DNA from 3 places in the Novosphingobium sp. BL-S-32 genome. Region 2 is predicted to be linked to each of the others. Evidence: riboswitches for the same ligand, from Rfam matches in the RefSeq annotation. Region 2 holds a riboswitch; each other region holds the start of a gene.
What was found. A riboswitch is a leader RNA that binds a small molecule or an ion and turns the genes downstream of it on or off. The one in region 2 is predicted to bind cobalamin.
Positions count from the first base shown of each region.

Region 1: it holds a riboswitch for cobalamin, as region 2 does, so the genes downstream of both, AC1VVK_RS23040 (TonB-dependent receptor) here and cobW (cobalamin biosynthesis protein CobW) in region 2, are expected to answer to the same signal.
Region 3: it holds a riboswitch for cobalamin, as region 2 does, so the genes downstream of both, AC1VVK_RS01675 (HoxN/HupN/NixA family nickel/cobalt transporter) here and cobW (cobalamin biosynthesis protein CobW) in region 2, are expected to answer to the same signal.

Region 1 is NZ_CM166477.1:1,470,220-1,477,187, reverse strand. Features, by position in the region: gene AC1VVK_RS23060 (DUF4142 domain-containing protein) at 67-651, shown strand; gene AC1VVK_RS23055 (transketolase) at 708-3,047, opposite strand; gene AC1VVK_RS23050 (Lrp/AsnC family transcriptional regulator) at 3,179-3,652, shown strand; gene AC1VVK_RS23045 (isocitrate lyase/PEP mutase family protein) at 3,758-4,507, shown strand; cobalamin riboswitch at 4,631-4,871, shown strand; gene AC1VVK_RS23040 (TonB-dependent receptor) at 5,048-6,968, shown strand, end outside.
Region 2 is NZ_CM166477.1:525,413-532,380, reverse strand. Features, by position in the region: gene AC1VVK_RS19100 (marine proteobacterial sortase target protein) at 1-1,341, opposite strand, end outside; gene AC1VVK_RS19095 (helix-turn-helix domain-containing protein) at 1,501-2,286, shown strand; gene AC1VVK_RS19090 (DUF3325 domain-containing protein) at 2,288-2,557, opposite strand; gene AC1VVK_RS19085 (PepSY-associated TM helix domain-containing protein) at 2,554-4,104, opposite strand; gene AC1VVK_RS19080 (hypothetical protein) at 4,101-4,424, opposite strand; cobalamin riboswitch at 4,697-4,940, shown strand; gene cobW (cobalamin biosynthesis protein CobW) at 5,130-6,179, shown strand; gene cobN (cobaltochelatase subunit CobN) at 6,343-6,968, shown strand, end outside.
Region 3 is NZ_CM166476.1:338,856-345,823, forward strand. Features, by position in the region: gene acs (acetate--CoA ligase) at 1-432, shown strand, start outside; gene AC1VVK_RS01675 (HoxN/HupN/NixA family nickel/cobalt transporter) at 482-1,561, opposite strand; cobalamin riboswitch at 1,736-1,977, opposite strand; gene AC1VVK_RS01680 (class I SAM-dependent methyltransferase) at 2,299-3,180, shown strand; gene AC1VVK_RS01685 (nuclear transport factor 2 family protein) at 3,301-3,795, shown strand; gene AC1VVK_RS01690 (SDR family NAD(P)-dependent oxidoreductase) at 3,792-4,568, shown strand; gene AC1VVK_RS01695 (hypothetical protein) at 4,612-5,046, shown strand; gene AC1VVK_RS01700 (EAL domain-containing protein) at 5,056-6,639, opposite strand; gene AC1VVK_RS01705 (Gfo/Idh/MocA family protein) at 6,773-6,968, opposite strand, start outside.

The DNA of each region.
Region 1 (6,968 bases), 940 kb from region 2:
GGAACGCGTCAGGCCTTGAGTAGTTGGGGGAACACGATTGCCATCTTTCGAAACGGGAGCTTTTTCATGAAAAATGCCGCTCTGTTCGCAATCCCGCTTGCGGTTCTCGCCTTGGCGGGGTGCAAGAAAGAATCGCCCCAGCCCGCCGAGGCGACCTCTCCCGCGGCCCCGGATACCGCGATGCCGCCCGCCGTGGTGCCCACCGCTACAGAAACCGTTGCAGAGGTCGTGAGCCCGGGGCAGGCCTTCGCCAACACCGCTGCCGCCAGCGACGCCTTCGAAATCGCCGCATCCAAGCTTGCCGCGACGCACGCCCAGTCGGCTAACGTCAAGCATTTTGCCGAGCAGATGATTACGGCCCACACCAAGTCCACCACCTTGCTGAAGACCGCTGCCAGCGCTGCGATTCCGGCGATCACGCCCGATCCGACGCTCAGCCCCGCGCAGCAGCAGACGCTCGACACGCTCGCCACCAAGTCGGGTAAGGACTTCGACGAGGCTTTCGCCAAGGCGCAGGTGGATGGACACCAGGCGACGCTTGATGTTCTGAAGGCCTATTCCACGACCGGAGACGTGCCTTCGCTGAAGGCTTTCGCGGATCACGTGATTCCGATCGTAGTTGCCCACCTCAACATGGCCAAGGCCCTGTAAGACGGCGCTGAATATCCGGCTACGCGGCGAATGTGCGGCGTAGCCGGATAAATCGGTCAACGCCCGAGGAACAGTTCCGCGACAGCATCGATGATCGCATCGGCATCGAGGCGATATTCGCGGTAGAGATCGATCAAGTCGCCGGTCTGACCGAAGCGGTCGGTTCCGAGCGGACTGACCCGCATTCCCCTGACCCCGCCCAGCCATGAGAGCGCCCCTGGCGATCCGTCGAGTACGGTCACGAGACCCGCGCCAGGCGCGAGTGCCGACAGCAGGGTTTCCGCATGGCAGGGCTGCGCCTCACCGCCATTCCAGCGCGCTGCCCGGCGCTCTGACCAGCCGCGATGCAGCAGGTCGGGCGATGTGACGTTGAGCAGCCCGATGCCGGGCAGATCGTCGGCAAGCTGCTCCCACGCGGACAGTGCTTCCGGGGCGACGACGCCGGAAAAGACGATCGCCGCCTCTGCGCCGGGCCCGGGTTTCCGCAGCCAATACCCGCCCTTGAGCGCATCGCCCTCCCATGCCGCGTCCTCGCGCGTCACTTGCGGAATCGAGCGCGTCGAAAGGCGCAGATAGACCGAACCGCCGTCCGCCTCCTGCATATGTGCGAAGGCCCAGCCCATGATGAGCGCAAGCTCGTCCGCAAAGGCGGGATCGAAATAGGTCAGGTTCGGCTGCCCCATGCCGATCAGCGGTGTGTTGATGGACTGATGCGCGCCGCCTTCCGCCGCCAGCGTGAGGCCGGAGGGGGTGCCGACCAGCAGGAACCGCGAATCCTGATAACACCCGTAATTCAGCGCATCGAGCCCGCGCGCGATGAAGGGATCGTAGACCGTGCCCACCGGCAACAGTCGCGTGCCGAAATGCGGCGCGGCAAGCCCCAGCGAGGCGAGCATGATGAAGAAGTTGTTCTCGGCAATGCCCAGTTCGATGTGCTGTCCGGCGGCATGTCCCTGCCATTTCTGCGCGGAGGGGATTTTCGCTTTCTGGAACACGTCCACCAGTTCCTGACGGCGGAACAGCCCGCGCTGGTTGACGAAGCCGCCCAGATTGGTGGTCTGCGTCACATCCGGCGCGGTGGTGACGATGCGGTCGCCCAGTTCCTCACCGGACTTGGCGATGTCGAGCAAGATGCGCCCGAACGCGGCCTGTGTGGATTGCTCGGTGCCATCGGGAGTGATCAGTGCCGGAACCGCGACGGAGGGCGCCACCGGCTCGGCAGGCTTTCTTGCGAGCGCGGTGGTCTCGATGAAAGCCTTGAGCCGGGCTGCAACATTATCGCCCAGACCGCCCCACGGCTCCCATTCCTGCCCTTCGGCAATGCCCATGCTGGCGCGGAACTGCTCCATCTGGGGCTTGTTCATCATCCCCGAATGGTTGTCCTTGTGCCCGGCGAGCGGCAGCCCGTGCCCCTTGACGGTATAGGCGATGAACAGCGTGGGCCGGTCATCGTCGCAGGCATCGAATGCGCTGGTCAGAGTGTCGATGCAGTGGCCGCCGAGGTTGGTCATCAGCGCGGCCAGACTGTCGTCGTCGAAGCTCTCGATCAGTTGGCGTACATGGGCCTTCTCGCCGATATCGGCCATGAGCCGCGCGCGCCAAGCCGCTCCGCCCTGATAGGTGAGCGCAGCGAATTCCGCATTGGGGCAGCCGTCGATCCATTCCTCGATCGCCTTGCCACCGGGCCGCGCGAAAGCCTCGCGCTGCAACTTGCCGTACTTCAGCGTGACCACGCGCCAGCCGCAAGTCTCGAAAATGTCGTCGAAGCGGCGGAACATGCGGTCCGCCGTCGTGGCGTCCAGCGACTGGCGGTTGTAGTCGACGATCCACCAGCAATTGCGCAGATCGTGCTTGTAGCCTTCGATCAGGCACTCGTAGATATTGCCCTCGTCCAACTCGGCATCGCCCATCAGCGCGATCATCCGGCCTGCGTCTTCCTGGCGCACCTGGCCGTGGGCGATCAGATAGTCCTGCACCAGACTGGTAAAGGCCGTGACTGCCACGCCAAGACCCACCGATCCGGTCGAGAAATCCACCGGGATCGCGTCCTTCGTCCGCGAGGGGTAACTCTGCACGCCGCCCAGCCCGCGAAAGCGCTGCAAGCGGTCGAGGCTCTGGTTGCCCAGCAGATAGTGAATCGCATGGAGCAGCGGTCCGGCGTGCGGCTTCACCGCAACCTTGTCTTGCGGGCGAAGCGCATGGAAATAGAGCGCAGCCATGATCGCCGTCATCGAGGCGCAGCTTGCCTGATGGCCGCCCACTTTCAGTCCATCGCGCTTCTCGCGAATGTGGTTGGCGTTATGGATAGTCCAGGCGGAAAGCCACAGCAGTCGCTTTTCCAGCTCCTCAATCGCGCTGACGATTTCGGCCCGATCATGTTCGACGATAGCCGCCATATTTCCGTCTCTCCCGTACTTATTGCGAAGGAGAATAGGCCGGATCGCTGAGGCAGGTCCTTGCAAAACCATGCGCGATGCGCTGCACGGGTGGCAGATAGTGCCAAATCTAGATAGCCGGAGAGAATTATATGCCAAATTCGTCGCTCGATCACTTCGACAGGCGTATTCTCGACGAAGTGCAGATCAATGGCCGCGTGACCAATCAGGACCTGTCGGATCGGATCGGGCTGTCCCCTTCGCCGTGCCTGCGGCGCCTGAAGCAGCTCGAAAGCGACAACGTGATTACCGGCTATGTTGCGCTGGTCGATCCGGAGGCTGTCGGCTTGTCGGTAACCGCCTTCGTCCGCGTGCGGCTCGATCAGCAGGACGATCACCATCTGGCATTGTTCGAAGACGCGGTGACAAGCTTTCCGGAAGTCATGGAATGTTATCTGATGACCGGGGAAGCGGACTATCAGCTTCGCGTTCTGGTGCCGACGCTGAGCGCGTTCGAGGATTTCCTGCGCGCGCGGCTCACCCGGATCAAGGGCGTGGCGCAAGTGACGACCAGCTTCGCGCTGCGTCCCGTCGTATACCGGACCGCGCTGCCGACCACGGCGTGAGCCTGCCGGACAGGGGCGAGCGGTTCATCCTCCGCGAGGAACGGAATGTCTTTGCGCTGGCCCACAGGCCAATCGTGGATATTCTCCGCACCAAGGAGAACCACGATGCCGACCACTTCCGAGAAGCGAGCCGCGTTCCGCAAGCTGCATGAGAGCGGGTTCTTCATCATCCCCAACGCCTGGGACGGGGGGAGCGCGGTGCGTCTCGCCAAGCTGGGTTTCAAGGCGATTGCCTCCACCAGCGCGGGCGCCGCGTGGGCTGCCGGCAGGGACGATGGCCAGCTCAGCCGTGACGAAGTGCTGGACCATCTCGGCATGCTGGTCGCCGCGACCGACCTGCCGGTCAATGCCGACTTCGAGAACGGTTTTGCCGACTATCCGGACGAGGTGGCCGCGAACGTCGCGCTGGCGGTGGATACCGGCGTTGCGGGCCTATCCATTGAGGATTGGTCGGGCCATAGCATGTACGACCTTGGCCTTGCGGTAGAGCGCATTGCCGCCGCGCGGGCGGCAATCGATGCGATCGATCCGGCTGTCATGTTGATCGGCCGCAACGAGAATTTCCGGGTGCCGGGCATGACTGCGAAGGAGAGTATCGCCCGAGCGGTCGCCTATGCCGAAGCCGGCGCGGATTGCCTGTTCGTGCCGTTCATCCTCGATCTGGGCGCCGTTGCCGAACTGGTGTCGGCCGTTGCGCCCAAGCCGGTCAATGTCGTCATCCACGACTACGATGCGAGTATTCGCGCTTTCGCGGATCTGGGCGTGCGGCGGTGCAGCGTCGGGGGGAGCCTTGCCAAGCGCACCTGGACGGCATTCGACGAAGCCGCCGCAGCGCTCAGACGGTGCGAGCCGTAAGCGCCCCGAACACATCTCCTCAGCCCGAAAACATCGCCGGAACAATCCGAAACGCGCTTCCTGCCCTTGCGTCCGCCTGCGGGGCAAGTTAGCAGGCGCCGTCTTTCCGCGTCCTGTGGACCGGAAGGGCAAGATCGCGCCGGTGCCTTGAAAGAGGCTTAATAGGGAACGCGGTGAGGGGGCTCGCCCCTGAATCCGAGGCTGTCCCTGCAACTGTAAGCGGCGAGCGCGATGCACATCGCGGCAGGGCAAGGACGCCTGCCGCAGCCACTGGGCCGGACGCTAAGTCATGCGGGGCCTGGGAAGGCCGTGCATCGTGCCGTGACCCGTGAGCCAGGAGACCTGCCGGCGTCTGGTCGCTCTCGCTTTGGCCCAGGGGATGGCCGGGGCCCGGTGATTTTTCCGTCTGAGCGACGAACGAGCGGTGGAGACCGCATCGGTTCGCGTAACGGTCGCCTCGGGCGTCCGGCCGTCCACGCGCGCCGACCGTCGCAGGCGGCAGGTCTCTGCCGGTAGTCGCAAGACGCCGGGGAAATATTGATGACTTTCCGTATAACTGCATTTTGCGCATGCGTGGCCCTGTGCGCGATTGCTTCCACTCCTGCCCTTGCGGAGGACGCGCCTTCCGCGTCGGACGCTGGAACCGCCGAAGAAATCGTGGTCTTCGGCCGCGGCGAGGCGAAGATCGGTGAGGCCCATGCTGCCAGTGAGGGCAGCGTGGCAGGCTCGGACTTGCTGGTCCGCCCCCTGCTTCGCGTCGCCGAATTGCTGGAAGCCGTGCCGGGCATGGTCGCCGCCCAGCATTCGGGCAGCGGCAAGGCAAACCAGTACTTTTTGCGGGGCTTCAACCTCGATCACGGGACCGATTTCACGACCTATATCGACGGCGTGCAGATGAACTTGCGCACGCACGGCCACGGGCAGGGCTATCTCGACCTCAACGGCCTGATCCCCGAGATCGTCGCCCGGGAGGATTTCCGTAAAGGGCCCTATCGCGCGGATGGCGGCGATTTTGCGCTGGCGGGCGCGGCCTACATGACCACTATCGATGGGTTCGACCGGCCTTGGGTCTCGGTGGAAGGCGGTTCTTACAATGCGGGGCGTCTCGCAGCGGGCGGCACGATCAAGGACCTTGGCGGCGGCGATCTCACCCTTGTTGGGCAGGCCAAGCGCTATGACGGGCCCTGGGAAGAGGCCGAGCATCTGCGCCATTACGCGGTTTTCGCGAAGTACGCGGTGCCGCTTGGCGAGGGAAAGCTGGAAGCCTCGCTCCACGCCTATCACGCCACCTGGCGGCCGACCGAACAGATCCCCGAGCGCATCATCGGCTCGGACATCTGCCCCGATGTGTTTTGCTCGCCCGATCCTTCCGCGCGCGGGCGGACCACGCGTTTCGTCGGCAATGTCGGCGTGACGCAGGCCAGTTGGAGCGCAAACCTCTACGCCCAGTACTACGACTGGAACATGTACTCGAACCCCACCTACAGTGACCCGGACGGCACCAGCGCGCAGATCGAGCAGTACGACAAGCGCTGGGTCACCGGCCTCACCGCGCGCAAGCAGTGGGAGCTTGCAGATAGCCTGCAATTCACTGTCGGAACCGAAAATCGCTACGACCACATTGGCAGCGTCGGCGTGAATCGCACGGCGGATCGAGAGCTGCTCTATTCGCTCGGCCGCTATCATGTCGAAGAGCTTTCCGGTGCGCTCTACGGCGAAGCGATGTGGAAGCCGCTGCCCGGCCTGCGCCTGACCGGCGGGCTGCGCGGCGATTACTATCACTATTCGGTGCGCGCACGCGATGCGGCGGCCGCCGCGCTCGGCGAGGGCAACGGGCACGATTCCATCGTTTCGCCCAAGTTCTCGGCCGCGTATGAAGTGACGCCGCAGTTCGAAGTCTATGCTAACTGGGGCCGGGGCTTCCATTCGAACGACGTGCGCGGCGCGGTCAATGTGGATACGCCGGTGCCCGTGCTGGTGCGCGGCACCGGCAAGGAACTGGGCGGCCGCCTCCAGATCGGCAAGTTCTCGCTGACGGGCACGTATTGGTGGCTCGATGTGGCCAGCGAATTGCGCTTCGTAGGCGATTCCAACGCGGTGGAGCCCACCGGCGCCAGCAAGCGCCATGGCTACGAGGTGGTCGCCTTCTGGCGTCCGCTGCCGTGGCTGGCGCTCGACGGCAACTATACCGAGAACCACTCGCGTTATGACAATGGCGATCGCATTCCCAATGCCTTCGAGAACGCCGCCTCGGCGGGGGCCTCGATCGTGCTCGACCCGTGGGAAGCCAGCATCCGCGTCCGCCATCTCGGGCCCTATCCGCTGGTCGAGGACAACTCGGTGCGCGACCAGGGCAGCACCGTCGTCAACGCCCGCGCCGCGTGGAAGGGCAAGAAGATCGAGATCTATGGCGAAGTGCTCAACATCTTCGACAGCCGGGACAAGGACATCGCCTATTACT
Region 2 (6,968 bases):
AGCCATCATCTCGCGTTCGTTGGAGATCTCGCCATCGGTGAGGAACACGATCTGGCGCAGCGCATCGGCCTCGCCGCCAGTTCCCGCATCCTCCAGCGCGGCCTTCAGCGCGGGCAGCATCTCGGTGCCGCCGCGTGCCTCCAGCGAGTCCGCGAAACGCTTGGCCAGCGCCACCTGATCGGGCGTGGCGGCCACGCTGTGGTCGAACAGGCGGGTCATGGTATCGTCGAAGCGGATCACGTTGAAGTGGTCCTGCGGGCGCAGCGTGCCGAGCGCGTGGATCAGGCTGGCCTTGGCCTCGTCCATCGAATCGCCGCCCATCGAGCCGCTGTTGTCGATCACGAAGACCATCTCGCGTGGGGGCGTGGGCAAGTTGGAAAGGTCGGCCGGCGGCGTGACCGAGGCCATCACGAAGTCGCCCTTGTCGGTGTGCTGGGCGAAAAGCCCCAGCGTCGGATCGGCCGAGGCCGAGCGCCATTCCAGCACGAAGTCGCGGTCAGCGGGAACGCTTTCGGCAAGACGGACGGTGCGGTCGTCCAGCGGGCCGGTGATATTCACCTTGTGATAGCGGCTGATGAGGTTGGCGACATCGAAGCCGGGAGCAAGGCGTACCGAGATCGACGTGGGATTGAGCCCCGAACCCACCTTCGGATCGAGCACCGGCGCAGCGGTCACGGCATTGGCATCCTCCACGGCGGGCGCCGAAGTCAGCGTGTGCGGCGGCGTGTAGCGCGGGCCGGCCACCAGCGGCAGGCGCAGCGAGAAGGTGCCGTTCGCCTGCGTGACCGGGGCCTGATATTCGATGGCGATCAGCACGGTCTCGCCGGGGCCGACATTGGCGACCATTGTAGTGAACATGTTGGGCCGCTGCTGCTCGACAAGACCGGCCTTGCGGCCGCTGGCCTTGGCCGCCTCGTACGTCTCACGCGCCTTCTCGCGCGGCTGGACATGGCCGACGATCACGCGCTGGCCGACAACCATCTTCAGCGAGTCCACCGCCCCGTCCTGCGGCAGCGGATAGAGGTAATGCGCCTCCATCCACTTGCCCGACGTGTTGCGGAAGGCCTGCGTCACGCGCACGCGGGCCACTTGGCCAGTCACCGTCACGTCCATGTCGGTGCCGAGGCGGACGGCTGGCAAGCTCTCGGCAATGCCCTGCCCGCGCAGCATCAGCGTGCCGGCAGCGGGCCCGTCGTCGGTCGCCGCGTCCTCGGCTTCGTCGGCGGCAAGGGCGGCGGTTGACTGGACCGCGACGGCAACCGGTGCGCCCAGCGCCAGCACGACGGCAGGGATCAGCGCGCCCCGAAAGGCGAGAGGGCGGAAAGCGGGTGATTGCGGCATGACAGGCTCCTTGGATGTTCGGGAGCCCTCCCTCTATGCGCATGGCGGTGCGCACAGCCACGAGCACTATTGGCCGGTTCCAGCCGCACGCGTGCGCAGATTGCCCCTGTTGATGCAGCCATTGACGGAATGTGCGCATTTGTGCGGAAATAGGTGGACATGACGATACCCCAGACCGACTTGCCGGATTCCGCCCCGATCGCTCCCGAAAGCGCAGAGGCCGCGCGCCTCGTCCGCGAGGAGATCGCGCGGCGGCGCATGTCGCGCCAGGCGCTGGCCGACATGGCGCGGATCAGCCTCTCGACGCTGGAAAAGGCACTGGCCGGCAAGCGCCCTTTCACGCTGGCGACGCTGCTGCGGATCGAGGAAGCGCTGGGCGTGAACTTGCGCCCCGGCGCTGTCGCGGGCACGCCTGCACCACTGCCTAGCGCCGGAGATGTCGCCCCCGAAGCATTGGGGGCCTATGCCCGCTCGGCCGTGGCCTGGCTGGAAGGCCGCTACCTCACCTTGCGCCCCAGCTTCGGCACGCCGGGCAGCCTGTTCGCCTATCTGACGACAATCCGGTGGGACAGCGCCAAGGCCTGCCTCGCTTTCGCCGAATCCGGCCGGTCAGACGCGCGTTTCGAGCAGGCGGGGCAAGTCTCGATGCCCAACCTTTCCGGCCATATCTACCTCGTGACCAACGAGCAGGGGCAATATCGCCTTGCCATCCTCTCGCGCCCGACCATCGATGGTGGGCTGTTCGGCATTCTCACCACGCTGGAAGTGGGCAAGGGCTCGCAGCTCGTTCCCGCCGCCGCGCCGCTCGCCCTGCGCAAGCTGGTCGAGGGTGAGGAGGTGGCGCTGGGGCTGGTAACGCCCGAGATGCCGCACTTCGCGCCTTATCGCGAGATGCTCGGCCGCGCGACTGACGACGACTACGCGCGGGTACACATGCCCGGCTGACTTAGCGTTTCGGCAGGTGGAGCAGCGCCACCGTCAGCCACGCACCCACTGTCAGATGCGCCCACCAGGCAACGAGGCCATAGCCGCCGCCAAACCCAGCCATGTCAACGGCAAGCGCCGCCGCCAGCAGGGTCCATCCGGCCCACCGGGCGGTAAAGGCGTGGCTCTTCGCGAGCGTTCGCCCGGAAAGGTCGCGCTGGTGGCGCGGCATGGACACTGCCAGCGCCCAGAAACCGGCCAGCGCGAGCAGGATGCCCAGAACGTGGGTCATGCCCGCACTGCCTTTTCCCTGCCCACCGCCCGGCCGGACGACGCCTTGCGTTGGCGTGCCGCAAGCCTCGTAGCCGCCAGCGCGAAGGCAGCCGCAAGCGACAGCATGACCATATCGAAAGCCACGAACAGCCAGTCCCCCCTCATCAGACTGACAGGCAGCCCCCGGCTGGTGGTGAAGGCGTTGACCAGCGGTACCGCCGAGAAAAGCAGCGCCGCCAGTCTGAGCGCCTCAAGCCATGCCCGCGCAGCCGGGCGCACCAGCGCCCAGATCAGCACGCCCAGCCAGACGAGGAACATCGTGTGGATCTCCCAGTCCGCGCGCGCCGCCATCCCCGTGGGCAACAGGCGGTTGGCGAGGAAGTAAGAGGGAATGGCGCAGCCCAGCCCGGCAATCGTCGCAATGTTGAGTTTTTCCACGAGGCGGAAGCCGAAATGCGGGCGCTCCGGATCGGGCAGGCGCTGGCGGCGCTTGACGGTCCAGAGCACAAGCCCGGTGCCGACCATCGCGGTTCCGGCAAGGCCGCTCAGGAAATAGAGCCAGCGCAGCGCAATCTGCGCGAAGCGTCCCGAATGGAGGCCGATCATCACGCTCTCGGTCTTGAGCGCGGCGCCCTGCGGCAGGCTGCCGCCGGTCTGGCGGCCGCTGGGGCCATCGAAGACCATGACTTCGCCGCGTGAACCCATCGCCTCGCCCGGCCCGCGCGTCAGCGCGATCGTCGCGGTCGCATCGCCCGGATTGTTGATCCGCACCACGCCAACCTCACGCCCGCCCCACTGCGCCGATGCCTTGCGCATCAGCGGCGCAAGGTCGGCAAGGGGCACGTTCCTGCCGCTGCGTTCGGCTGCGGGTGGGTCGCCGAAAACCGCGGACTGGAATGTGTCGGGCGAGGCGTAGTTCGCCAAAATGCCCCACGGCATGTACATCGCCGCCAGCGTCACCAGCCCGGTAAAGGTAATCATCAGGTGGAACGGCAACGCCAGCACGGCGGTCACGTTGTGCGCGTCCAGCCACGATCGCTGCCCCTTGCCGAAGCGCAGCATGAAGAAGTCGACGAAGATCTTCTTGTGCGTGATCACGCCCGAGAGGATCGCCACCAGCATGAACATCGCCGCGATGCCCACTAGATAGCGGGCCCAGAGGACCGGCAGGTAATGCAGGTCGAAATGGAAGCGATAGAGGAAGTAGCCGCCGTTGGTCTGGCGCACAGTCACTTCCCGGCCGCTTTCATCGAGTACGGCCTCGGTCTGGCCACTGGTGCCGGTGCCTGGGTACCAGAAGGCCTGCGTGGTGGCACTGCGCCCGTTGGGAAGCGTGAGAAACCAGAAGCTCGCGTCTGGCGCGGTGCGCTGGAGGAAGCGGACCGCGCCTTGCGCCGATGCCACTGGATCGGCCGTGCCGGTCACTTCGGGCTGCATCCAGCGGGTGATCTCGTCCTGGAAATAGGCCGAAGTACCCGTGGCGAACATCGCAAACAGCAGCCAGCCCAGCACCAGCCCCGTCCAGGTGTGCACGAGCGCCATCGATTGCCGCAGGCTCTCCTTCACAGGCGGCCCCCCGTTGTCAAAGAAAACCAGAGGTAACCGGCCATGACCGCGCCCGAAACGAGCATCCACAACCACAGCCGCGCCACCAAACGCATGCCGAACGCCGCCAGCGCCAGCACCGCGAAGATCGCGAACGACAGCAGCGTGGCCGCCATGCTCGCTTCGGGCGCGGAGACCGCAAGACCATGCGCCAACGCGCGGGCAACGCAGGCCGCCGCCAGCGAAGACAGCGCATAATTGGCCGGAACCGCCGCCAGCAGTCTTGCCGCGAGATTGCCTTTGCCGATGCCTTTACGGACCTTGCCCGCGCGCGTGTTCATGACGGCTCCGAAAGTGCGCCTTGGCCGCGTTATTGCGAACCATTCGCATTTCTGGAGCTGCTAACAGAGTCCCAACTTGCGAGTCAATCGCATTAGATGCAAAATCGAGGGGATCTGTACCGCGAGCCTGATGCGTTGCTCATCGTCATCGCGTTTTGGATCGGCCTGCGCGTGCGATCCCGGCGCTTGCCCGGGGCCCGACACTTGCGGGCGGACACGGCGACGGCTAGGAGCCTGTCTGTCCGCCGCAGCCCCCGACCGGGGCGACGGTGAACACTATTATCGCGCCGGTGCCCCGCAAGGGGCTTAAAATGGGAACACGGTACGAGTGGCCTGCCACTCCAATCCGGGGCTGTCCCTGCAACTGTAAGCGGCGAGCGCGATGCACATTCGCGGCGGGGCAAAGCCTCTGCCCGCAGCCACTGGGCCGGACGCTAAGTCATGCGAGGCCTGGGAAGGCGGTGCATCGTGCCGTGACCCGCAAGCCAGGAGACCTGCCGGGGTCGATGTCGCTCTTGCCCGGGTCCAGGGATTGGCCAAGGCACGGTAACTCTCCGTCTGAGCGACGTGATGCATGCGGCCGGGGCCGCAGCGGCATGCCACGTCGGGCGCTCGCGCGCCTGCCCGACGCCCGTGTGTCCGCGTCGTCCGCAAGAGACGGCCCGCCCCGCCGCTTCCGAGTTACCGGCGCGCGGGAGACGATACATGAGCAAAATTCCCACCACCGTCATCACCGGCTTTCTGGGCGCCGGCAAGACCACGCTGATCCGCCACCTGCTGCAGAACGCCAAGGGCCGCCGCCTTGCGCTGATCATCAACGAGTTCGGCGATGTCGGCGTGGACGGCGAACTGGTGAAGGGCTGCAATGACGAGGCCTGCCCGGAAGACGACATCGTCGAACTGGCCAATGGCTGCATCTGCTGCACCGTCGCCGACGATTTCCTGCCGACGATGCAGAAGCTGCTCGACCGCGAGAACAAGCCCGATCACATCATCATCGAGACCAGCGGCCTTGCCCTGCCCAAGCCGCTGGTAAAGGCCTTCCAGTGGCCCGACATCCGCACCCGCGCCACGGTTGACGGCGTGGTCGCGCTGATCGACGCCGATGCCGTCGCGGCCGGCCGCTTCGCCACCGACGAGGCGGCGCTGGCGGCAGCACGCGCGGCCGACCCGATGCTGGACCACGAAAGCCCGCTGGAAGAACTGTTCGAGGAACAGCTGGGCTGCGCCGACATGGTCGTGCTCAACAAGACCGACCTCGTCGACGCCGATGCCCTCGCCCATGTCGAGACGCTGGTGCTGGCCGAGACGCGCCCCGGCGTGAAGATCGTGCGTGCCGATCACGGCGCGGTCGACATCGCCGCGCTGCTGGGCATCACCGCCGCTGCCGAGGACGATCTCGATTCCCGTCCCTCGCACATCGATGGGCTGGACGAGGATCACGACCATGACGACTTCGACAGCTTCGTCGTTTCCGGCAGCGATGTGGTCGATCTCGACGCTCTTCTCGCCCGTCTGAAGGACCTGATCGCAGAGCACGACGTGCTGCGCGTGAAGGGCATGGTCGCGGTTTCGGGCAAGCCGAGCCGCCTTGTGGTGCAGGCCGTGGGCCCGCGCATCCAGCACTTCTACGACCGTGCGTGGCTGCCGCAGGACGTGCGCCGCACCCAGCTTGTCATCATCGGCCAGAAGGGGCTGGACCGCGCCGCCATCGAGGCTGGGCTTGCGCATGTTCTCGGCACGGTAGCGGCTTGAGGTTCTCCCTCATGCCCACCTTCGCCGCCCCCCCCTACCCTCGTCATTACGGACCCGCGAAGCGGGTGAAGCAATCCAGAGTCGCGCAGAGCCGCACTGGATTGCTTCGCTACGCTCGCAATGACGAGTCAGAGTTCTGTCGCAGTTGCGGGGGGAACGCCTGATGCACCTTCTGTCCGCCACGCCGGGGACGATCTCGGGCGGCGAGGAGGCGATCGACCTCGACCAGTCTCCCGGCGACATGGTGATCCTCACCGTGGCGGACAGCGAACTCGCCTGCTTCGCGGGCGCGGCGGCGCGAATGCTGGAGGGTTCTCCCAGCATTCGCCTTGCCAATCTGCTGCAACTGCGCCACCCCTATTCGATCGACCTCTATGTCGAAAAGGTGATCGCCAAGGCCAGGTTCGTCTGCGTGATCCTTCTCGGCGGAAAGAGCTACTGGGGCTACGGCATCGACGAGATCGCCCGCGTCGCGCGCGAGAACGGCATTGCCTTCGCCGCCATTGCCGATGGGCGCGAGGCAGACCCGGCGCTCGACCGCGCCTCCACCCTGCCCGCCGAATTGCGCGAGCGGATGCGCGATTATCTGCGGCAGGGCGGCATGGCCAATGCCCTCTCGTTCCTGCGCACCGCCGCCCGGACCATCGACCATGACGCGGGCGAGCCGGATGATCCGGTGCCGGTAGCCGACGCCGGGCTCTACCTTGCGGGCACCGAGCGCGCTGGGCTTGCCGACGTGCAGGCAGGCTGGGCCCAAGGCCGCCCGCTCGCGCTGCTGGTGTTCTACCG
Region 3 (6,968 bases), on a different replicon from region 2:
TATTACTGGATCACCGGCCGCATCGACGACGTGATCAACGTCTCCGGCCACCGCATGGGCACGGCCGAGATCGAATCGGCGCTGGTGGCCCATCCGGCGGTTGCCGAGGCGGCAGTCGTCGGCATGCCGCACGAGATCAAGGGGCAGGGCATCTATGCCTTCGTCACCTGCAATGCCGAAGTCGAGCCGGACGAGGCGCTGCGCAAGGAACTGATCAAGTGGGTTCGCCATGAGATCGGCCCGATCGCTACGCCGGACGTCATCCAGTTCGCGCCGGGCCTGCCCAAGACCCGCTCGGGCAAGATCATGCGCCGCATCCTGCGCAAGATCGGCGAGAACGACTTCTCGAACCTCGGCGATATCTCGACGCTTGCCGATCCCTCGGTGGTCGAGAACCTGATCGCCAACCGGCCGCAGCCGGCAACTGCATGACCGGACGCGGAGGATGCCCGGGAAAGCCCGGTGCATCCTCCGCGTGGGTTCAGCCTGCGTCGGTGGCCACCTCGATGGCGTCGAAGTCACGCCAGCGGTAAACGGCGTAGCTCAGCACCCAGCACAGCACGAACAGGCCGATAATAAGGAAGCCGAGCGTGTTGAAATGCTCGGACAGTGCGCTGACGCCGGACCAGAAGCCGCCTTTCAGCCCGAACTTGTCGACCAGCAGCGCCGCCGTCTGGATCGACCCGATCACCAGCGCCACAAGGGCTGAGATCGAGGTGATCGTGATGTTGTAGTAGAGCTTGCGGATCGGCTTCACGAAAGCCCATTCGTAGGCGCCGAGCATGATGACCCCGTCGGCAGTGTCGATCAGCGCCATGCCCACGGCGAAGAGCACCGGGAACACCAGCACCGTTCCGAGCGAAATGCCGTCCGCCGCGTGAGCGCCCGAAAGGCCGAGGATCGCCACTTCGGTCGCGGTATCGAAGCCCAGGCCGAACAGGAAGCCGAGCGGGGCCATGTGCCAGCTCTTGCGTACCAGACGGAACAGCGGGCGCAGGATGCGCGCCATCAGGCCGCGCCCGGCGAGCAGGATGTCCAGATCCTCCTCCGCATAAGTGCCGCCGCCACGAACCTGCTGGAAGCGAGACCACACGCCGCGTAGGATCGCGAGATTCATGATGGCGATGGCGAAAAGGAAGCTGGCCGAAACGACCGTGGCGATAACCCCGCCGGACTGACCGAATGCCTCGAAATCGTCCAGCGTGCTGGCCGCCGCCGCGATCGTGGTCGCCGCGATCAGCACGATGGCCGAGTGCCCGATCGCGAACCACAGCCCGACCGTGAGCGGGCGCTGCCCGTCCTGCATCAGCTTGCGGGTAACATTATCGATCGCGGCGATGTGGTCGGCGTCCACGGCGTGGCGCATGCCAAGGCTCCAGGCGAGCACGGCGGTGCCGAGCATCACGGGATTGCCGTGGAACGCGCCGAACGCCCAGAGCCAGGTGGCGACGTTCGCGCCCACGAGCGCGGCAAAAAGCACCGCGACCCGACGGCGCAGGCGCGGTTTGCCGGAAGGCCCCTCGGCCGCCGTTGTTCGATGCGAAACAGAACTGACTTGCATTCGTGAATACCCCGTCGGCGTCAGCGACTTTCGGGGAGGGCCTCCGCGCGAACGGCCGGCCTGTGCGCCGGACGGACGCCGTCCAGCGCCCGGCACGCATGCCGGTGCGGCCCTCGCCGCACGTGCGTCGCTCAGACGGAGTTACCGTGCCACGGCCATCCCCTGGGCCAGGGCAAGAGCGACCAGACGCCGGCAGGTCTCCTGGCTTGCGGGTCAAGGCCTCGATGCACGGCCTTCCCAGGCCCCGCATGACTTAGCGTCCGGCCCAGTGGCTGCGGCAAGGGCGCCTTGCCCTGCCGCGATGTGCATCGCGCTCGCCGCTTACAGTTGCAGGGACAGCCTCGGTTTCAGACGCAAGGTCCTCACCGCGTTCCCTTTTAAGCCCCTTTCGGGACACCGGCGCGATCAGTGCCGAGACCCTGAAAGCGTCTCGACGGCCGCATTGGTAGTCTCGGCGGTGCATCAGGGCAAGAGCGCTTCACGAGCCGGAACCGCCTTCGCATTTCGGCGCCCGGACCAAATGGGTCGCGATTTTTCCCGATCGGAAGGTGATTTTATGAGCGTAAAAATGATCCGCACTCTACAATAGGCAATTACTGCGAGTGAAATCATTAAGAGTCGATGGTGAATCCGGCTGAATTTCATGTGAAATAATATTCTCCTCGAGATGGTGGATCATATATTTCTGACTCACAGTAGCGACACTTGAATAGGAGAGGCATTTCGGGAGGCTTCCGATGCTCGAGGGTGCAAGAAACGAGCTTTTTTCTGAACTTATCGCAACTTGTGACGGGATGCTGGCGCCGGCCGTCTATGCGCGCATCTACGAAACCGCCCAACGCGGCGGTCAGATCGTCGAAGTCGGCACGGCCATGGGGGCGGCCACGGTCGCACTCGCGCTGGGTTTGCGAAATTCGGGCAAATCTGGCCATGTGTTCACGTTCGATCCGATGACAGGCGGCCCGAGGCGATCGTTGAACTCGCCAGGGAAACGCATCGCGCGAATAGAGGCCAATCTGGCGCGCTACGGTGTCCAGGATCTGGTCACGGTTACGCCATCCGATCTGCGAAGCGGGCTTTCGGTTCTCCCGGACGACCAGACCGTTTCCGTCCTGATGCTCGACGCCGATGGGCGGATCGATCGCGATCTGGAAACGCTTGAGCAGCGGCTTGCGCCCGGTTGCTCCATGATAATCGACGATATCGCCGATCAGGTGCGGGTGAAGCGTCAGGGCGCGACTTACCGCATAGACAGCAAGATGCGTCTGTCATGGTTGCTGATCAACAAGCTCACCGAGTCGGGAAAGCTCAGCGCCGGGCAACAGCTGGTGGACACCTACTTCGGTGAAGTCATCGCCGACGCGAACAGTATCATCGACCGCGACGATACGCTTGAGGCCTATCGACAGCTCGTTTTTCAGACCGCCTCGACCAATCGCCTGCAACGGCTTCGTTCTTATCTCCTGGAGCAGGGGCAGGAGGTCGCACCCGATTTCGTGGCGAAATGCCGAAGGTTTTACCGGCGCATCAAATACCGCCGGCTCGCCGCCTCGTCCGAAATGAATGCCGCCGAAGAATCTTCGCGGGGCGGTTCCGGCGGAGAGCAGGTGGCCGCGTGACCCTCCCACACCCGGCCATGGGCGATCGCGCGTAAAGGCTTTTCAGATCCATCCTGTTGCGTAAGCTGTCATCGAACCGGGCACCAAAAGACCGGACGCAAACCATAAGGACTGTCAGGGATGGATGTCGAAGCGCGCTTGGCGGCGCTGGAAGAGCGCTGCCGCAAGGCGGAGGATCATCTGGAGATCCTCAATCTGCTGAACACTTACGGTCCTTTGGTGGATAGCGGCACGGCACGGCCTGCGGGCGATTTGTGGGTCGAGGGCGGCGGCTACAACTTCACTTTGCCCGATGGCGGTACTCTGCGCCTTTCGGCGCCTGACGAAATCGCCGACATGTATGCGTGGGAAGGCCATCTCGAACTGGTCAAGACCGGCTGCGCGCACCTCACGGCGACGCCGAAGATCAGCGTGCATGGCGATAAGGCCGAGGCGGTTGGCTATTCGGTCGTGATCCTTCGCGAAGAGGACCGCTGGTTCCTTTGGCGCGCGGCGGTCAATCACTGGACTCTGGAGCGCGGCGGGCAGGGCTGGCGTATCATCGAGCGCTTCAACCGCGCGCTCGACGGTTCGGCGGAGAGCCACGAGACCATGCGCAAGGTGGCCACGATATGAGCCGCTTCGAAGGGAAAGTCGCGATCATTACTGGCGCGAGCACCGGGCTGGGCCCGGTCATGGCGAAGATGATGGCGCAGGAGGGCGCCCGGCTGGTTCTGGCGGCCCGGCGGCTCGAGCTGGTGGAGGAGGTTGCCGCCGCAATCGGCGCCGACGCTGTGGCGGTGCGCGCCGATGTTACCGTGGAGGAGGACGTCGCAGCCATGGTCGAGGCGGCGATGGCCCGCTGGGGCCAGGTCGACGTGATGATGAACAATGCGGCCGTCCCCGGCGTCGACAAGTGGATCTGGGAGCAGACCATCGACAACTTCCTCGACACATACAGGGTCGATTGCATGGCCGCGATGCTGTGCACGCGCGAGGTGCTGAACCGTTCGATGCTGGAACGGCGGACGGGCTCCATCGTCAACTTCTCGTCCAGCGCGGGGTGGGACGGCATGGCCCGCAAGAGCCACTATTCCGCGGCCAAAGGCGCACTGCGCATTCTCACCAAGACGATTGCGCGGGAGGTGGGTGAATTCGGCATCCGCTGCAATTGCGTGGTGCCGGGTGCCATCGGCACCGACCTCATGATCAACTACATGAAGCGGATCGCCGATGAGCAGGGGAAAAGCTTCGAGGACGTCGAGGCCGGTCTGGTCGCGGGCGTGCCGTTGAAGACCTTCTCCACGCCTGACGATGTGGCGCGGATGGCGCTGTTCCTCGCCTCTGACGAGGCGCGCACGGTGACCGGGCAGTCGATCAACGTCGATGGCGGCCTGGTGATGTCCTGACGCGTAATTATTCTGGGAAATCCATAAAATCGGGAGAGGGTATATGGCGAATGAGATGCCGAAATCGACGGATTTCACCGGTCTCACGCAAAAGGTCATCGCCTATAGCGAAGCCTTCGCGGGCATCGTCGAGAAAGCGAAGTCCGGGCCGCTGGAAGCCTCGGACTGGGCCGGGATCGAGGCGCTCGTCAATGTCGACGCCTATGAACGCATGGGCGTGTTTCTGGGCCCTCAGGCCGAAGTGATCGATTGGCCGAAGTACAAGTTCTATATCTCGCAATATGCGGCGGGCAGCTCCTGGGAAGGAACTTTGCGCCATGTCACCGAACAGGCGAACCGGGTGATCCTGGAACTGGAGGAGCGCAATTCGCGTGACGGGGTAACGGACGTGTCGAACACGGTGACGATTTACGAATTCGATGACGCGCAGAAGCTTCGCCATCTGGATGTCTATGTGATGCCGCTTGGAAAGCGCTGAATTCTCCGATCAGCCCGCGATGCCCCGGAATTCCGGCGATGGGGCATCTGCGTTCGTACGCTCATAATATCGCAGGAAATCGGCGGCCGGGAGCGCCTGCGAATAGAGCCAGCCTTGCGCGAATTCGACACCGGCGCTGCGGAGGTAGGCCTCCTGTTCCCGCGTCTCCACACCTTCCGCGATGATCTTGAAGTTCAGGCCGTGAGCCATATCGATGATGTGCGGGATGACGGCGCTGGTGGCAGCGGATTTTCCGATTGCCCGGATGAAAGACTTGTCCACCTTCAGGGCATCAAGCGGGAGCAGTTCCAGCAACGAGAGGCTGGAATAGCCCGTGCCGAAGTCATCGATCGCAACCGGATGCCCCTGCGCCCTAGCGGTCTCCAGTGTCGCGCGCGCAGCAGCCGCATTCATGAAGCCGCGCTCGGTTGCCTCCAGCCAGATCTGCTCGGGCGCGACGTTCGTGCGGGCAAGGGCCGTCGTCAGGATCGGAAGGAAACGCCCGCTCTGCATGTCGGCCGAAGAAATGTTGATGGCGATATGAACGTTGCGCTTGCGACGCAGCATTTCCGCCAGATCCTCCACGACACAAGCGATCATGAGGTCGGTGAGCGGTTCGATCAGGTCGTTGCGTTCCGCAAGCGGTATAAAAAGGTCCGGCAGCACGCACGATCCGTCCGCCCGCTCCCACCGTAGCAGCGCTTCGGCACCGACGCAGAGACCTGTCGAAAGCTCGATGATCGGCTGGTAGCAGACCCGGAATTCGCGCCGCTTGATGGCGATCGCAATCTCACGCTCCAGCGAAAGCCGTTGGCGTGACAGCCATACCACAAGGCACACGAGAAGCGCGGAAACCGCCAGACCTATCGGGACCAGCAGCCACAGTTCCCGATCTACGCGCGTTTCGACGAGCGAGTGGTCGGTGATCGCAAAGGCGCGGAAATTCCTGTCCTGGCTTGAAGCATAGACAAGCGCTCCCGATCGGCCGAAACCGCCGGTTCGCGCGATCCGGTGCGCCAGAGGCAGACCCGCGGTGCCGTTGATCGCTACCAGCTTTCCGTCCAGCGTGGCGATCCCCAGCGTCATGGCCGTGTCCGTCAGGACATCGACAAGCCGCTCAGGCCGCATCAGGACATTGTAGTCGCCGTGGGCGAGCACCAGAGTGGGAGCGCCACCCGTGATTTTCGGCCTCACGTTGAGGAAGAGGCCGAAGCCATCGGGCAACATGGCATCGGGCGTGCCCTTCGCGATGTCCTTCGTCACCATGCCCCAGCTTGTGCAGGCAAGCTTGCCGTCGATGAAGTATCCGACTTCGTCAACCGTACGGGTGTCTACGGTGACCTGACGCATGCGCACGATGTGGTCGGGCGAACACCCCCTCCAGTTCTCCGCCTCAAGCTTGCGGAAGGCCGCTTTCGTATAGGCCAGTTGCCGACCGGCCCGCATGAGCGTCCAATTGCTGTATTCGAGGCGATGCTCCTGCTCGGCCGCGCTGGCCCGATATCGCGCATAGGCCGCAATTCCGGCCAGCGGCACCACGGCCGCCAGCACAGCGAGGAAACCAGCGAAAAATACGACCCGTCGGCGATACATGAGCAGCGAGATGTCCAGCAATTCAGCACATTATATGTGCGATTGTGCGCACAGTGCATGAATTGCCCGCTCAAAGTGACATCCGCGACCGAAAATGAGGCTGATTGACGCGGCATCGCCTGACCGAAGCCGGTCAGCCCGATGGGAGAGGCCCGACCGCAAGTTCCGTCCATTTCTCCTCGGACGCGGAATTGGCGATCACGCTTTCGACGAAAGCCATGGTCCTGAGCCCCGCCTCGATCGATGGGAACCAGTCATCCACCCCCGGCACTGCCGCGCTGTTCGATATTCGGGCGGCGAAAGCGCAGTAGAGGTTGGCGAACGCTTCG